One region of the Oceanobacillus sp. FSL K6-0127 genome, then DNA from elsewhere that is predicted to be linked to it. Evidence: riboswitches for the same ligand, from Rfam matches in the RefSeq annotation. Region 1 holds a riboswitch; the other holds the start of a gene.

What was found. A riboswitch is a leader RNA that binds a small molecule or an ion and turns the genes downstream of it on or off. The one in region 1 is predicted to bind cobalamin.
Region 2: another riboswitch for cobalamin. It lies ahead of MHH64_RS14330 (DUF4430 domain-containing protein); the one in region 1 lies ahead of MHH64_RS16550 (acyl-CoA dehydrogenase family protein).

Annotation. Positions count from the first base shown of each region.
Region 1 is NZ_CP150287.1:3,337,819-3,345,611, reverse strand. Features, by position in the region: gene MHH64_RS16570 (dicarboxylate/amino acid:cation symporter) at 298-1,521, shown strand; gene MHH64_RS16565 (3D domain-containing protein) at 1,930-3,195, shown strand; gene MHH64_RS16560 (hypothetical protein) at 3,663-4,601, shown strand; gene MHH64_RS16555 (hypothetical protein) at 4,651-5,133, opposite strand; cobalamin riboswitch at 5,384-5,578, shown strand; gene MHH64_RS16550 (acyl-CoA dehydrogenase family protein) at 5,775-7,460, shown strand; gene MHH64_RS16545 (NAD(P)-dependent oxidoreductase) at 7,469-7,793, shown strand, end outside.
Region 2 is NZ_CP150287.1:2,880,561-2,888,353, reverse strand. Features, by position in the region: gene MHH64_RS14350 (cytochrome c biogenesis protein ResB) at 1-492, shown strand, start outside; gene ccsB (c-type cytochrome biogenesis protein CcsB) at 718-1,908, shown strand; gene MHH64_RS14340 (response regulator transcription factor) at 2,127-2,843, shown strand; gene MHH64_RS14335 (ATP-binding protein) at 2,843-4,609, shown strand; cobalamin riboswitch at 4,664-4,862, shown strand; gene MHH64_RS14330 (DUF4430 domain-containing protein) at 5,023-5,451, shown strand; gene MHH64_RS14325 (ECF transporter S component) at 5,456-5,971, shown strand; gene MHH64_RS14320 (RNA polymerase sigma factor SigX) at 6,065-6,610, shown strand; gene MHH64_RS14315 (hypothetical protein) at 6,597-7,778, shown strand.

The DNA of each region.
Region 1 (7,793 bases):
CATGCATAAAAATAAAAAACTGTATGGGCTAGTTTATCTGCTTGTAATCTAGATTGAGCAGGGAAGTCTAATGAGGTCTTTTCATGAGAAGTAATGAGACAGTAAGTTTGTAAAATGAAGATGGAACTGATTGTAATGGTCCTTAAGTAATAATTGTATTAGAAACAAGTGAAAGGAGGAGATATAATTTAGCTAAAGTACAATATAGTCAATTGAGATAAAGCATTCGTTAGCCATACAGTTGATTTAAAAAGAACCATTTGATTCTTAACTTATAATTAAGAAGGGTGGAGCTATATGAGCTTAACGAAAAAGATTTTAATAGCTCTGGTATTCGGTGTCGTTGTAGGGATAGGGTTCACATTTGTACCGGAAAGTATATTTTCGAATATAGATACCTATGTGTTAACGCCTGTAGGTCAAATCTTTATTAACTTAATTATGATGATTGTTGTACCAATTGTATTCGTATCAATTGTTCTTGGAACCGCTGGTCTTGGAGAGCCAGCTAAACTAGGAAAAATAGGCATTCAAACCATTTCTTTTTTCCTCGTTACTACTGCAATTGCTATTTGTATCGGCCTTGCATTAGCATTTTTAATAAAACCAGGTGCAGAAGGTGTATTTGATATAGGCAATGCTAGCTATGAAGCAAATGACGCACCCCCTGTGATGGACACGATTATTAATATCATTCCTGATAATCCCATTAGTTCAATGGCTGCAGGAGATATGCTGCAAATTATCGCATTTGCAATTTTCATTGGGACTGCTCTTGCCTTCTTAGGTGAGAAAACTCAAGGCATCAATCGTTTATTTGAACAAGCAAATGAAATATTAATGTTTCTAGTAACTCTTATTATGAAAGCGGCCCCATATGGTGCCTTTGCTTTAATTGCCTCTGCAATTGGAGGTGCTGGTTTAGATGCTGTTGGTTCAATGGGAGCGTATATGGGAACGGTTATATTAGGATTGTTTATTCATGCAATAGTCATTTATAGCTTAGCCATCTGGCTGGTTGGAAAAGGAAATCCAATCAATTTTTATAAAGGATTTTTTCCAGCAATGTCTGTTGCGTTTAGTACGTCCAGTTCAAATGCAACTCTGCCAGTTTCCATGAGAGCTGCACAGGAAAATCTTGGAGTAAGTAAAGAAATCAGCAGTTTCGTACAGCCATTAGGGGCAACGATTAATATGGATGGAACTGCAATTATGCAAGCAGTAGCTGCAGTTTTTATTGCCCAAGTATATGCAATAGATTTGGATTTTACTGCTATCATCATGATTATTTTAACTGCAACCTTGGCTAGTGTTGGAACTGCCGGGGTGCCAGGAGTTGGATTAATCATGCTTGCCATGGTATTGCAACAGGTTGGCCTGCCTGTTGAAGGCATTGCTCTCATTATCGGTATCGACCGCTTACTGGATATGCTGCGCACGTCCCTTAATATTACTGGGGATGCGGCTTGTGCCTATATTATTTCTGAAAATGAAAAGCGAATCCAAGCAAAAGCAAAATAATCATTTTTCAAAGATGTTGTGTTTAATAGATAAATAAAGCAACCTCCAAGTACGTGTCCTTGGAGGTTGCTTTATTTTGGCTTAGAGTATAATCGACAATAATTTCTAATGGAGATATAAAACAACTGTGATTATTATTATTCAATTCTATTAAAATTGACTTCCGTAAGATTGTTGTAATTTAATTAGTTAACATTATTAAGGAAAATAAACTTACACCCCTCTGTGAAATACAATTGTAATATTATCATAATATCTATGACATTTGATAATGGTATACTACAACAAGCCTAGAACAGGTAAAAATTAGTATAAAATACATAATTCACATAACTGCAGACAATCAGATTCTATTATCTTGTCTATAAATAGAGACGTAGTCGTGAATTGGAAAACGGGGGAGTCAATTTGAATAGAACCTTAGCAAAACTAATCGCAGTAGTGATGATTGTTGGTTTAAGTAGTTCGTTTTTTAGTATCCCGACCTTTGCAGACAGTACAAACGAATTAGAAACAATTCGTGAGCAACGCTCAAACATTAAGGAAAATCTGACAGAAGCTGAAAGTGAAATCGCAGATGTTATCATAGAATTAGAGACATTATCAAAAGAAATAGAACGTGTTGATACAGCTTTACAAGAAAATCAGAAATTGTTGAGTGAAACAGAAAATAAGGTTGACGGTACATTAGAAGAAATTTCGATCTTAGAAGAAGAAATGAAAGAATTAGAAAAGAAGATTGAAGAAAGATATGAAATTTTAAAAGGTCGAATCGTCTCTACACAACAGTCAGGCGGTAAGATCAGCTATTTAGAAGTTATCTTCGGTTCCCAAAGCTTTAGTGATTTTATCTCACGCGTGTCAGCAGTTAACACAATTACGAACTCGGATGCAGCATTAATCGAGCAGCAAGAGGCTGATATCCAATTAGTAGCGGAAAAACAAGCAACTGTATTCGATAAACTCGATCAATTAAATGAACTAAAAGCAGAACAAGAAGAAACACAATCATTGATTGCTCAGCAATTAGAGCAAAATAAAGAGCAAAAATCATCATTGGAACTAAAGCAAAACCAATTAGCCACGTTGGCAGATGAATTACAAATCGAAGATAGTACACTTGCTTCATTGGAAGGTGAAGTAAAACAGCAAATCGCAAAGGAAAAAGAACAGCGCGAAATTGAATTAGCACAAGCAGAAAAAGCAAAGGAAGCGGCAAAAGCGAAGGAACAGGAAGTCGCAAAACCTGCTAAAACGCAAGTTGCATCAGCTCAAGATAAGCCGGTCGATGAAGGTAAAGTAGTACAGCTGGCTAAAGAAGAGAAGAAAGAGTCGAAAAAAGAACCAAAAAAGGAATCGGATAAGAAGGAATCCGCTTCTAATGGCAAAACTTTTACGGTGACAGCTACTGCATATACGGTTAAAAGTGCGGGAGGCTCTGGTGTTACATCAACCGGAATTAATCTCAGTAAAAATCCAAATGCAAAAGTAATTGCAGTTGATCCAAGTGTAATTCCATTAGGCACTATTGTTGATGTTGAAGGCTATGGTCATGCTATTGCTGGGGATATCGGCAGTGCGATAAAAGGGAAGAAAATTGATGTTTTCGTACCAACTCAAAAAGAAGCTTATAATTGGGGAGTTCGTACAGTAAAAGTTACCATTGTTGAATAAACGATATATAAATAACCGCCCGATTAACGGACGGTTATTTTTTTGCGAAAAAATCATCCCTTGCATGAACAGCAACCATACTGAAGATCTATTACAAACAGTAATTGCTTGAAAAGAAATAAATGACTCTGATGAAAAATTGGATGTGAGAATATACCTTTAACGCATGGATAAAGGAGGAGATTAATGAATATTTTATCAAATCAGGATGGTATTGATACATCCATGATTGAATGCTGGTTTTTTAGATTTTACATTGTTAACATTTAAAAAGTACTCATTCTTAAAAAATGATACAGAAAGTCGAAGCTGACATAGAATGGAATTAAAATAAAAAAGTATAATAATAGAATATAGCCAAAGAAAGACTTGGTAAATACTTCGATTTGAAATCTGATAAAATGAAACCTATTGCGCTTCTTTTACGTAAAAAGAAGTGATGCATATCAATTCTAGGGGGCCTCTTTATGTATGAAGAAATAAATGATCAGCTCATTCGAGTTAGAAGTGCAATGAGCAAGAAACAGAAATGGGAAAAACAGCTTGCTGATTATGAGACAGAATTAATAGATGTTGAAAAAGAGATTAGCAGGTTAGAAGAGCAGCTGTTTGCTGAGAAAAAAGACGTTCAGAAACTGGAACGAATTGGAATAACAAATTTAATACAAACACTTTTTGGATCAAAGCATGAAAAGCTGAGACAGGAAAAGCAAGAAGTTATTGCAGTACAGCTGCAGCTTGAAGAGGCTGAAAAAACGAAGCAAGAAATTAGTAATTCGATGAATGAATTGCATCATAAATTGCAAAGCGTTGTGGATGCAGATCAAGATTACGAATTTCTTTTGTCGACGAAGGAACAAATTATTAAGGAAAGAGATGCTGCATTCGGAAATCGCTTATTTGAATTAAATGAGCGTGAAGGTGATATAAGAGCATACATCACAGAGTTAAATGAAGCGATTGAAGCAGGATATAATGTAAAAGATGCATTAAATAATGCAATGAGTTCCCTTGAAAGTGCAGAAGGTTGGGGGACATTTGATATGTTTGGTGGAGGGATGATTTCTAGTATGGTTAAGCATGATCATATTGATAAAGCGACAAACCATATCCACCAAGCACAAACAAGGATGCGAAACTTTCAGAAAGAATTATTAGATATCGATGAAGTGACAAACCTGCAAATTGATATTTCAGGAATGTTGAAATTTGCGGACTTTTTCTTTGATGGTTTAATTGTAGATTGGATGGTTCAAGGGAGAATTCAAGACTCTTTACAACAAGCAAGGGATCAACATGCAAGCGTTGTATCGGTTATTCGAAAATTAGAAATGACCTTGAATGAAAAAGAAATAGAGCTTTCTGCCACACAAACTGAGAAAACAACTCTAATAGAACAGCTATAAATGATACCTTCCTCAACTATTAGACATAGGAGAGGGAGGTAACATTTATTTAATTGGATAGTTTTTCCTTTATTTCTTGTAATGGAAATTCAATTGCGATATCAACGCCATCTAAAATAAGTAATGTCGAATCATATGCAAGTTTTTTTACCTTTTCAGGATTAACATCGTCCTTCATTTTATATTCTAAGTGAACAGACATTTCAGTATTCGGTTCGAAATATCCGGAATGGCCACTCCCTAAAGACAACATTTTATTATAGTTTGTACGTTTCTCCATTACCATAACTTCAGATAATTTCTCATTTGGCCGTATGACGAATTCAATTCCAAATGGATGCTGTCCAGGATAATCAAAATCACTTTCAATTGGTATTTCACCATTATTTTTGATTTTAAAATCATAACGCAATAAACCTTCTGATTGAATAACAGTTATCTCTGTATCTGTAATTTCAAGCTTATCTTGATGTTCAAAGCCTGTTAGGATACTAAATGCGAGAAATAAAACAAGCAAAAATCCATTCTTCATGTGTACCCTCCTTTAGTTGTGTCATATTGTAGTGTGGAAATAATTAGAAGATCCTATGCATCGATTGAAAAAATTATCGTTCGAGGAAATATAAAAGGACAGATGATCAACTATAAATATGTAATTAGTGAGTTTATGGCTCAATCAATTCAAATTTTCATATTTTTAGTAATGCATTTGGAGAACAATCCCAAATCAAAAAAATGTATTGTTTATATGAACGAACAGTGCTATAATTTTAAAATAACTGAATAGTTTTAAAGATATAGGTGCAATAATATTTACTTTTATTGCTTAAAAGGGAAGTTCGGTGAAAATCCGACGCTGTCCCGCAACTGTAATTGGGAGCAATTCGATGGATACCACTGTTTATTGCTGTAAATGGGAAGGTTCGAATTGTGATGATCATATAGCCAGGAGACCTGCCTATATCAGACGGCATTTAATCCTACGAGGATAGGAGGTGTTACGTGTATAATGAAGCCTTGTTATTTTTAAAAACAAGTTTTGCTTGTATTTTATCATGCATGCTGACAACTTCCATTTGGATTGTTAGTGTGCATTTTTTTGGTTCTTTGTAAGTGCTTTCAACAAAACTGAAACATACTCATTAATAAAGGATTAATAAAGGAGGAAAGCATATGGAAAAGGTTGAATCAACTAATAAGCATACGTTATTCCCGAACGAGCAATCAGTCATATCGTTAGATTTTCAAGAAGAGGAAAAGCTAATTGCGAGGACAATTGATAAATTCATTCAAGAACACGTAAATCCATCTATAAAAAATCTTGAAGCGTATGATTACGAGCTTGCGAAAAAGCTGTTTCGCGATGCGGGTGACCTTGGATTACTGGGTGCAGATGTTCCCGAATTATACGATGGAATGGAACTCGGTAAAAAGACAGCAGGTTTAGTTGCAGAACGAATGGGATATGGAGCGTCTTTTAGTGTATCCTTTAACATTCATACAGGAGTAGGAACATTGCCATATGTCTATTTTGGTACTCCAGAGCAAAAAGAACGATATTTGCCAAAGCTCGTATCGGGAGAATGGGTAGGAGCTTATGCATTAACAGAACCAAATGCCGGATCAGATGCATTGGCATCCGAGACAAGTGCTGTATTAGATGAAAAAAGTGGGGAATGGGTGTTAAATGGGGAAAAGCAATGGATAACGAATGCCCATATTGCTAGTGTCTTCGTTGTTTTCGCAAAAACGGAAAGTGGTATTACGGCATTTATTGTAGAGCGATCAATGTCTGGTGTTTCAATCGGTTTAGAAGAGAAAAAAATGGGCATTAAAGGGTCATCGACAGCAACTCTTATTCTGGAAAATGTCAGGCTGTCAACTGATCAAGTGCTCGGTCAGATTGGGAAAGGACATTACATTGCACTCAATATTTTAAACCTAGCTCGTTTAAAACTTGCCTTTGCTAATGTTGGTACGGCAAAACAAGCACTGTCTCTGGCAGTGAATTATGGGAAAGCACGCAAACAATTTAAACAAGAGCTTACCCGGTTTACGATGATTCAAGAGAAACTGGCTAACATGGCTTTAGCTATTTTTGCATCTGAAAGTGCTGCCTACGTGGCCGCGAATCGATTGGATGAACTACATGTAAATTCTTCCAACGAAGATGATATACTAGGTAAGCTTTCTAATTATGCAGTTGATTGTTCGATTAATAAAGTATATGCATCAGAGGCTTTAGACTTTATTGTTGATGAAGCGTTACAAATTCATGGTGGTTATGGATACATGCAGGAATATGAGGTTGAGCGTTTATACCGAGATGCAAGAATCAATCGATTATTTGAAGGAACAAGTGAAATTAATCGCCTTACAATTGTGAGGTCTTTTCTAAAATTATATAATAAAGATAAATCGATAATCGAACAGGATGAAACACAAACCCATTCTCAGAATCTATATATCCACTATTCTAAAGAACTATTAAACATAATTATGAAAGCGTTTTCCAATAGTGATAATGTAGTCCTTAAACAGGACCAAGAGATTCAAAGAATGCTTGCAGATGTTATTAAGGAAATTTATGTGATGGAATCTGTACAGTTAACTGCTCAAGCAACAAGGTCAAATCAGGATTTAAAAGAAACGATGGCAGAAGTACTTTGTGAAGAGGGATATTTCGGAATTGAAAGGAATGCCGTTGTGATTATATCCTCGATCATTTCAAATGATGATAAAAAGCAAGCCTTTCTTGATGAAATAAACAATTTTACCTTGCCAATGTATTCTAATTTAGTTGCTAAGAAGCGTAAGATAGCAATGGAAGTTATCTCAAATAATGGGTATAAGAAATGAGGGTGAACATGAAGAAAGTCGGTTTTATTGGTTTAGGGAATATGGGGCTTCCAATGTCAACTGGATTAATCAATGCAGGTTATCATGTTGTTGGGTACGACTTAAATGAAGAAGCAGCACGTTCATTCAAGAAAGCAGGTGGGGAAATTGCTGCATCCATTGCACAAGTCGCAGAGAGAAGCGAGCTCATCCTGACAAGTCTTCCATCGGTAAAAGCAGTGGAAGAAGTCTTCTTAGGGGAAGAAGGGTTAGTTAATAATGTCAAACCAGAACAGCCGTTAATAGACACGAGTACAGTTTCACCTGATTTGAATGTGGAAATTGCAAAGGTCT
Region 2 (7,793 bases), 460 kb from region 1:
ATATATGAATTGGATAGCGGGTTCCGCGTTCAAGTTGATCAGTATTATCCAGATTACATATTAGATAATGGAATTCCAACTTCGGAAACAAATTTTCCTAGAAATCCAGCTTTCGTCTTATCCGTATACCCTCCGGAAAGTGACACACCTGAAATCAGCTTTATCGGAATCGGGAAAAATATTGACGCTACTGGAGAAAACGAATACAAGGTAGGTATTGAAGATTTTGAATTACATGATGTTAGTGGTTTGACACTACGTGTTGATTTCACGTTGCCGTTCTTTATATTAGGGGCCGCAATATTCATGATCGGAGTTATCCAAGGGATGTACTGGCAACATCGTAGAATTTGGATTCATCCAAAAGAAAATGGCATCTTACTTGCAGCTCATACAAATAAAAACTGGTTTGGTATTAAAAAAGATATTGAGAAATCAATTGAAAATACACCAATTACGATGGCCCGAGACCAGCAGGAATTAGACGAATAGCATGCTATTGGGATATACCGAAGATGGGTAACTTTTTAAGACGAACAATGCACAAACTTAGCGAAGGAGATATACGTTGAATCCTGTAGGAGGAAAGGCATTAGGTGAGACACCAAATTGCGCGAGCATTTGAGCTCACCAGTCCACACCGGGGGCACCATGTATGTCTTCCGAAGCGGGTATTTGCACCAAGTCTCTACTGTTTTAGGATGAGGAGGAATTTTAATGGATTTACTTAATCTAAGTAGCACAATGCTTTATACAGCATTTATTTTATATTTGGTTGCTACACTTTTCTTTGGGGCAACAATTAGACAGGATAAGTCGGAAAGAAGAAAGAAGAGAAAATCCGGAACCATTGGTATTACCATAACGATTATCGGTTTTACTGCGCAGCTTGTCTATCTGATAACAAGATGGATTGCAAGTGGACATGCCCCGGTTAGTAATATGTTCGAATTTATGACATTTCTAGGTATGTCCATGGTTTTAGCTTTTATTATTCTTTATTTTTATTACAAGTTAAGCTTTCTTGGGTTGTTTGCACTCCCAATTGCAATGATCATTATTGCATATGCGAGCATGTTTCCAACTGATATTTCACCATTGGTACCATCGTTACAAAGTCATTGGTTATATATTCATGTAACGACTGTAGCTTTAGGACAAGGAATTTTATTCATTAGTTTTGCAGCAGGAATCATGTATCTAATTAGGCAAGTCGATCAGTCTAGTTTGAATAAAGGTAGCTTATGGCTTGAAATCGTGATGTACGTTATGTTCTTATTTATTGGTTTTATCGTGATCACCACTTCTTTTAACATAATGGATTATCATGCTGAATTTGAATATACAGAAGCTGGTAATGTGACGACAACAGATTATCATTTGCCAGCTATTGCTGGTCCAAATGAGGGAGCATTATTAACAGAAGGTGTTATGGAACCGTGGTTTGAAACTCCAACATGGATGCAAGGCGCAGACGCCGGAAGAAAATTCAATTCGGTCATTTGGTCATTTATTACTGGTACAATTTTATATGGACTCGTACGATTAATTATTCGTAAACGAGTTGGAGCAAAACTTCAGCCGCTTCTAAAAAATGTAAAACCGGATTTATTAGATGAAATCATGTATCGTTCCGTTGCCATTGGTTTCCCAGTATTCACACTTGGCGGTCTTATCTTTGCAGCGATTTGGGCACAAATTGCTTGGGGAAGATTCTGGGGATGGGATCCAAAAGAGGTATGGGCACTTGTAACATGGTTCTTCTATGCAGCTTTTCTTCACCTTCGTTTATCAAGGGGCTGGCATGGTGAGAAATCCGCTTGGTTAGCAGTAGGTGGTTTTGCAATTATTATGTTTAACCTAATTGTTGTTAATCTCGTATTAGCAGGCCTACATTCGTATGCTTAGATGTGAAAACAAAAGCGCGGGGCGCCCTGCAGGCTGAAAATGCGACGTCCTGTGCGTCGTAGTGACGTACGGAGGAAAGAAGTCTCTCTAGTAGTTGGGCGGTAAAGCTGGACGTGTCTGTTAACAAACGGGGTATCATTAGGATACCTCGTTTTTTTATACATTTACTTAGGATTGGTTTATACTAGATACAGTGTAAAGCATAGGGGGAAGTTAAAATGGATGATAATATTAAGATATTAGTTGTTGATGATGAGGAAAGAATTCGTAGACTCATCCGTATGTATTTAGAACGTGAAGATTATATTGTTGAAGAAGCAGAAAATGGAAAAGAAGCCTTAGATAAGGCATTAAATAATGATTATAATGTCATCTTATTGGATATCATGATGCCTGAAATGGATGGTATCGAAACATGTCAAGAGCTGAGAAAAGAAAAAGACACACCTGTTATTATCTTAACCGCTAAAGGAGAAGAAGCAAATCGTGTGCAAGGATTTGAAGTTGGGGCAGACGATTATATTGTAAAACCATTTAGCCCTAGAGAAGCTGTTTTACGAGTAAAGGCATTATTACGAAGAGTGACTGCCGCCTCTTTTCATGAAGCTGATACAGCTTCAAAAAATATATTAGTATTTCCGCATATTACAATTGATCATGATGCCCATCGTGTTTCAGCAGATGGTGAAGAAGTTAGTCTAACGCCAAAAGAATATGAACTGCTATGTTTCTTAGCAAAATCACCAGATAAAGTATTTAATCGAGAACATTTATTGAAGGAAGTATGGCAGTATGAATTCTTCGGTGATTTAAGAACAGTCGATACGCATGTGAAAAGACTTCGTGAAAAACTAAGCAGTGTATCCAAACCAGCCGCTAAAATGATTGTAACTGTCTGGGGTGTTGGTTATAAATTTGAAGTTGATGATGTATAATGTTTTGGCGTAGTGTAGTTGGTAAGCTATCATTAACGATTCTATTACTTGTTGCATTTGTTTTATTTATCTTGTCATTCTTCCTGATGGAGTTCTTTGAAAATTTCCATATACTTGAAGCGGAAGATGATATGTTGCAAACAGCTACAAAAATCTCCTCACTCGTTGAAAGGGGAGAAGATAGAGAATTTATCGAGGAAATGACAGAACTATTAAAAGATCCGTCTAGTCGAATTGTGATTGCGTATAATCAAGATGAACTTTGGACATCCACAAGTAATGATGGTGATTTATTGGAAACCGATGATCATTGGATTGAAGAAAGCGAAGAATTTTCACAAGTACTTCATAACCGTCGGGAAATACAGAAACAAATTATTCAGCCCGATGAGAATAATGAAATTATGATTGTTGGTTCACCAATTGAATCAGGTGGAGCGGTCTTTGTTTATCAATCGTTGGATGTGATTTATCAAACAAAAGCACAAACCTCAAAGTTAATTCTCCTTAGTGCAGGAATTGCGATTATGTTGACTACTTTTTTTGCAGTATTTTTATCAACAAGGATTACTTCTCCACTAATAAAAATGCGAGAAGCGGCATACAACCTTACTAGAGGAGAATTTAATACGAAGGTTCCTGTTTTGACACATGATGAAATCGGTGAACTTGCAACAGAGTTCAATCGCATGGGAAGACAGCTTAAATTTCATATTAATGCTCTAAGACAGGAAAAAGAACAGCTTTCAAGTATTGTTAGTTCGATGGCAGATGGTGTGGTAACATTAAATCGAAATGGCGACATTCTTGTCATGAATCCGCCAGCCAAAAAATATATTGAAAACTGGTATTTTGAAAATGACATTGAAGATGAGCAAAACCGGAAACTTCCAAGTGAACTTAATGAGGCGCTTCAAGAAGTTTTTGAAAGCGAACAGGCAGTGCTTCGGGAAATCAGCCTGCAAGGTAGAATTTATGTTATGTTAATGACACCTTTGTACGACCAATCCTATATTAGGGGCGCTGTAGCGGTTATCCGTGACATGACAGAAGAGAGACGCTTAGATAAGCTGCGTAAAGATTTTATTGCCAATGTTTCACATGAATTACGTACACCAATCTCTATGCTCCAAGGTTATAGTGAGGCAATTGTAGATGATATTGCGGATACAAAAGAAGCTAAAAATGAACTTGCGCAAATTATTCACGAGGAATCTTTAAGAATGGGGCGACTAGTAAATGAACTTCTTGATCTAGCTAGAATGGAGGCTGGACAAATACAGTTAAATTTAGAAAAAACAGCAATTGAGTCCTATGCAAAACGTGTTGTTAATAAATTTAAAAGTTTAGCAATAGATAACGGAATTGAGCTGTCTTTATCATTGGATATCGATTTCCCGGAAGCCATATTTGATCCTGATCGTATTGAACAGGTTTTTACGAATCTAATTGATAATGCGTTACGCCATACTTCAGAAGGCGGTAAAGTCCATGTTACAATAGCTAATCGTGAAAATGAGCTTTATGTAGAAATTGAAGATAGTGGTAGCGGTATTCCAGAAGAAGATTTACCATTTGTTTTTGAACGTTTTTATAAAGCGGACAAATCAAGAGTTCGTAATAAGGAGAAGAAAGGCACCGGTCTTGGTCTATCGATTGTAAAGCATCTTATTGATGCACATCATGGTGTGATTCTTGTTAAAAGTAAGTTGAATCAGGGCACAGCTTTCAGCTTCAGACTCCCGCAGAATAAACAAAATCACTAGAACTTTTCTATTCTAACGTCATATGCTATGATAATTTTGAACTGGAATGAAAAATTATATACATTGAATTTTGGTATTCTAAGAGAACATCAGGGTATTATTTCTTAGATTAGGGAAACCAGTGGAAATCTGGCACTGTCCTCGCAACTGTAATTGATACGAAATAAGCAATACCACCGTAGTAATTACGGGAAGGGCTTAAAGTAGGTTTGAATCTTAAGTCAGTAGACCTGCCAAATTCAATTTGTTTTTCTCAATGCTTCGAGGTATGAGTGATTGAGACATTCGAATACATATAGCTTTTTGTCTATAATTATTTGTTTGTCTAAAAATCCAGCTCCTCTTTGTGAGCTGGATTTTTTTGTTCCCGAATATTTCCAGTTAAATACTTATAAAGATGGGGAGGAATTAAGTTGAAAAAATGGATTTTTCAGTTTGCGGTCATTGTAATGTCAGTTGGATTGCTGTTTGGTTGTTCTTCAGATGAGAATACAAACCAAAATACGTCTGTAAGTACGAATAACTCTTCACAATCTGAAGAAGTTGCAGAAGACTCTGTACGGATTACCATTTCTATTAATGAAGGGGAAGAATATGTAACAGAGGAAGTGATTCAGATAGAAGAAGGTGATATTCTGATGGATGTTATGGAGGAAAACTTCTACATCGAAACAGCGCATGACGGTCAGTATATTACAAGCATTGAACGAGTTGCTGCTAGCGATGAAGAGAAAACTGCATGGATGTTCTTCGTAAATGATGAAATGGCAACAGTTGGTGCAAGTGACTATGAGTTATCGCCTGGAGATGTCGTTGTTTTTGATCTACAACCCTGGGAATAAGTAAATGAGCACATACAAACTTACAATCCTTGCATTATTAGCTGCTTTGGCAGTAGGTGGAAGATATATCTTTCAATTTATTCCAAACGTACAGCCGGTAACAGCGATCATTATCATTTGTGGTATTATACTTGGTCCAACATCCGCTCTTCTTTTAGCAATTTTAACTACATTTCTTTCTAACATGCTTTTAGGCATGGGATTATGGACCTTGTGGCAGATTGTTTCCTGGGGTATTATTGGGATAATGAGCGGACTATTGGGTAAAATGCTAAAACGAGTTCCATTTCTTATCATTGTGCTTTTGGCTATATTCAGTGGTTACTTCTATGGCTTTATCATATCACTAACTACATACCAGGTTACAGGGAAATTTTGGCCATATTATATTGCAGGACTCCCTTTTGATACAAGCCATGCAATTGGTAATGCGGTATTTATTGTACTCTTGTATCCGATGATCTCCTTTTTATTTACAAGATATGCATATAATAGGTTTGATGTAAAAAATACCGACTGATATTCAGTTGGTATTTTTTCTTCATTTACATTATAGTTTAGATGAAACCTTTTTACATTTATAACGACTATATAACTGAACGGGAGGGTCTTTATGAAGGCCGTTTTCGATAAATTTTATGATACCTACCATCAAGACCTTTTCCAGTATATTTTCTATATGGTGAAAGATAAAGAAACAACAGAGGATTTGGTTCAAGAGGTTTATATAAAAGTATTAAAATCATATGCTAATTTCAAGGGTGAAAGTAGTGAGAAAACATGGCTTTTCTCAATTGCGCGTCACGTTACATATGATTATTTCCGTTCATTAAAAAGGAAGAGAGATAGAATATTTGAGTTTTTTGATTGGAATGATAAAGGAGATGTAATTCCTGATCAAAGCAAGCTACCAGATGAGATTGCTGAAGAAAACGATCAAATCAAACAGGTGTATACATACTTAAACTACTGTACACTTGACCAACGGAATGTAATAATACTGCGTTATTTGCAATCATTTTCTATTCAAGAAACTGCTGAAATACTTAATTTTACCGTCAGTAAGGTGAAAACGACTCAGCACCGTGCATTAAAAGCATTAAAAAAAGCAATGCTTGAGAACATCAACGGAGGAGGGGATGCTAATGCGACACAATGAAGAATATGATAAAATTATCGCTAGTTTAAAGCAGCTACCTGTAGTTAAGGATAAGATGGATAAATCCGATTTATACAGTCGCATCTCCCCAAAACTGAAAGATAGCCAGAACGTAAAATCGAAGAGAAAGGTAAAAGTGGTGCCTATTCTGGCAACTGCGATGGTTGCTGTACTTCTGGCTATCATTCCATTTATACTCAATAATTCTTCAACTCAACAGGCAGATTATTCCATGAATCTTGATGTTGCAAATACGTATGATTATATGGAAGAGTCAGGAAAAACGGAGAGTAGTAATGAGCAAGAAGCCCATTCAGGCGGGATAGCAGATGATAGTCAAGAAGAGTCTGCTGAGACACGGGTGGCAATGGATGAAGCACCAATGCAAAGCCATATTATTTCTGCTGATGAAGCTGGTACATTTGTATATGGTGCTGTAGCGGATGCACAGAATCAGTACGTTATTCCGATTACTTTTATTGTGGAGGACTCTGTAAATGTTGCTGCATTCTATAATCAATTGGCAACATATATCCATGAGGATTCGTGGAATACGGCTGAATATTTACTTGAAGGCGCCTCATTTGAACTAAATGAGGCGGATAAAGAGGTATTTATTGAGCTTGAAAATGAATTTACCCTTGAAGAAGGCTCTACAAATGCTTATATATTTGAACAGATGCTTGCTACGATGTTTACACCACTTGGTATTGAAAAAGCTGTTTTTAAAAATGGAGCTGACTTAGGGTCCATAGGTTCTATAAAGGAAATGGTCTTGTATCAAGATGAGGCATTATATAAACTTTATAATAATGAGTTTCTAATCCCGGTACCTACCTCGAAAGAGCTGTCAATTGAAGAGGCTATTGCTGAAATGAGTCAAAATAAGCCTGAGTTTAATGTTAGTCGAACTATACCAGACGATGTTCAATTGGAAGTACAATCAAGTGGCAGCTTATTGGAATTAACATTTGCTGATGAGCAAGTGCTTCTTGACAATCAGGATATTTTAACAATGGTCGAAGCCATTTTAATGACTGCAAAAAGCTTTGGGTTTGAAGAAGTACAATTTCAGAATTCGCCTCTGCAACAAGTTAGTGAATATAATCTATCCAAGCCTATAAGTGTTCCAAGTGCAGCTAATCCTGTCGATTTAAGAGATGAATAAGCAAAAAATTAAAAA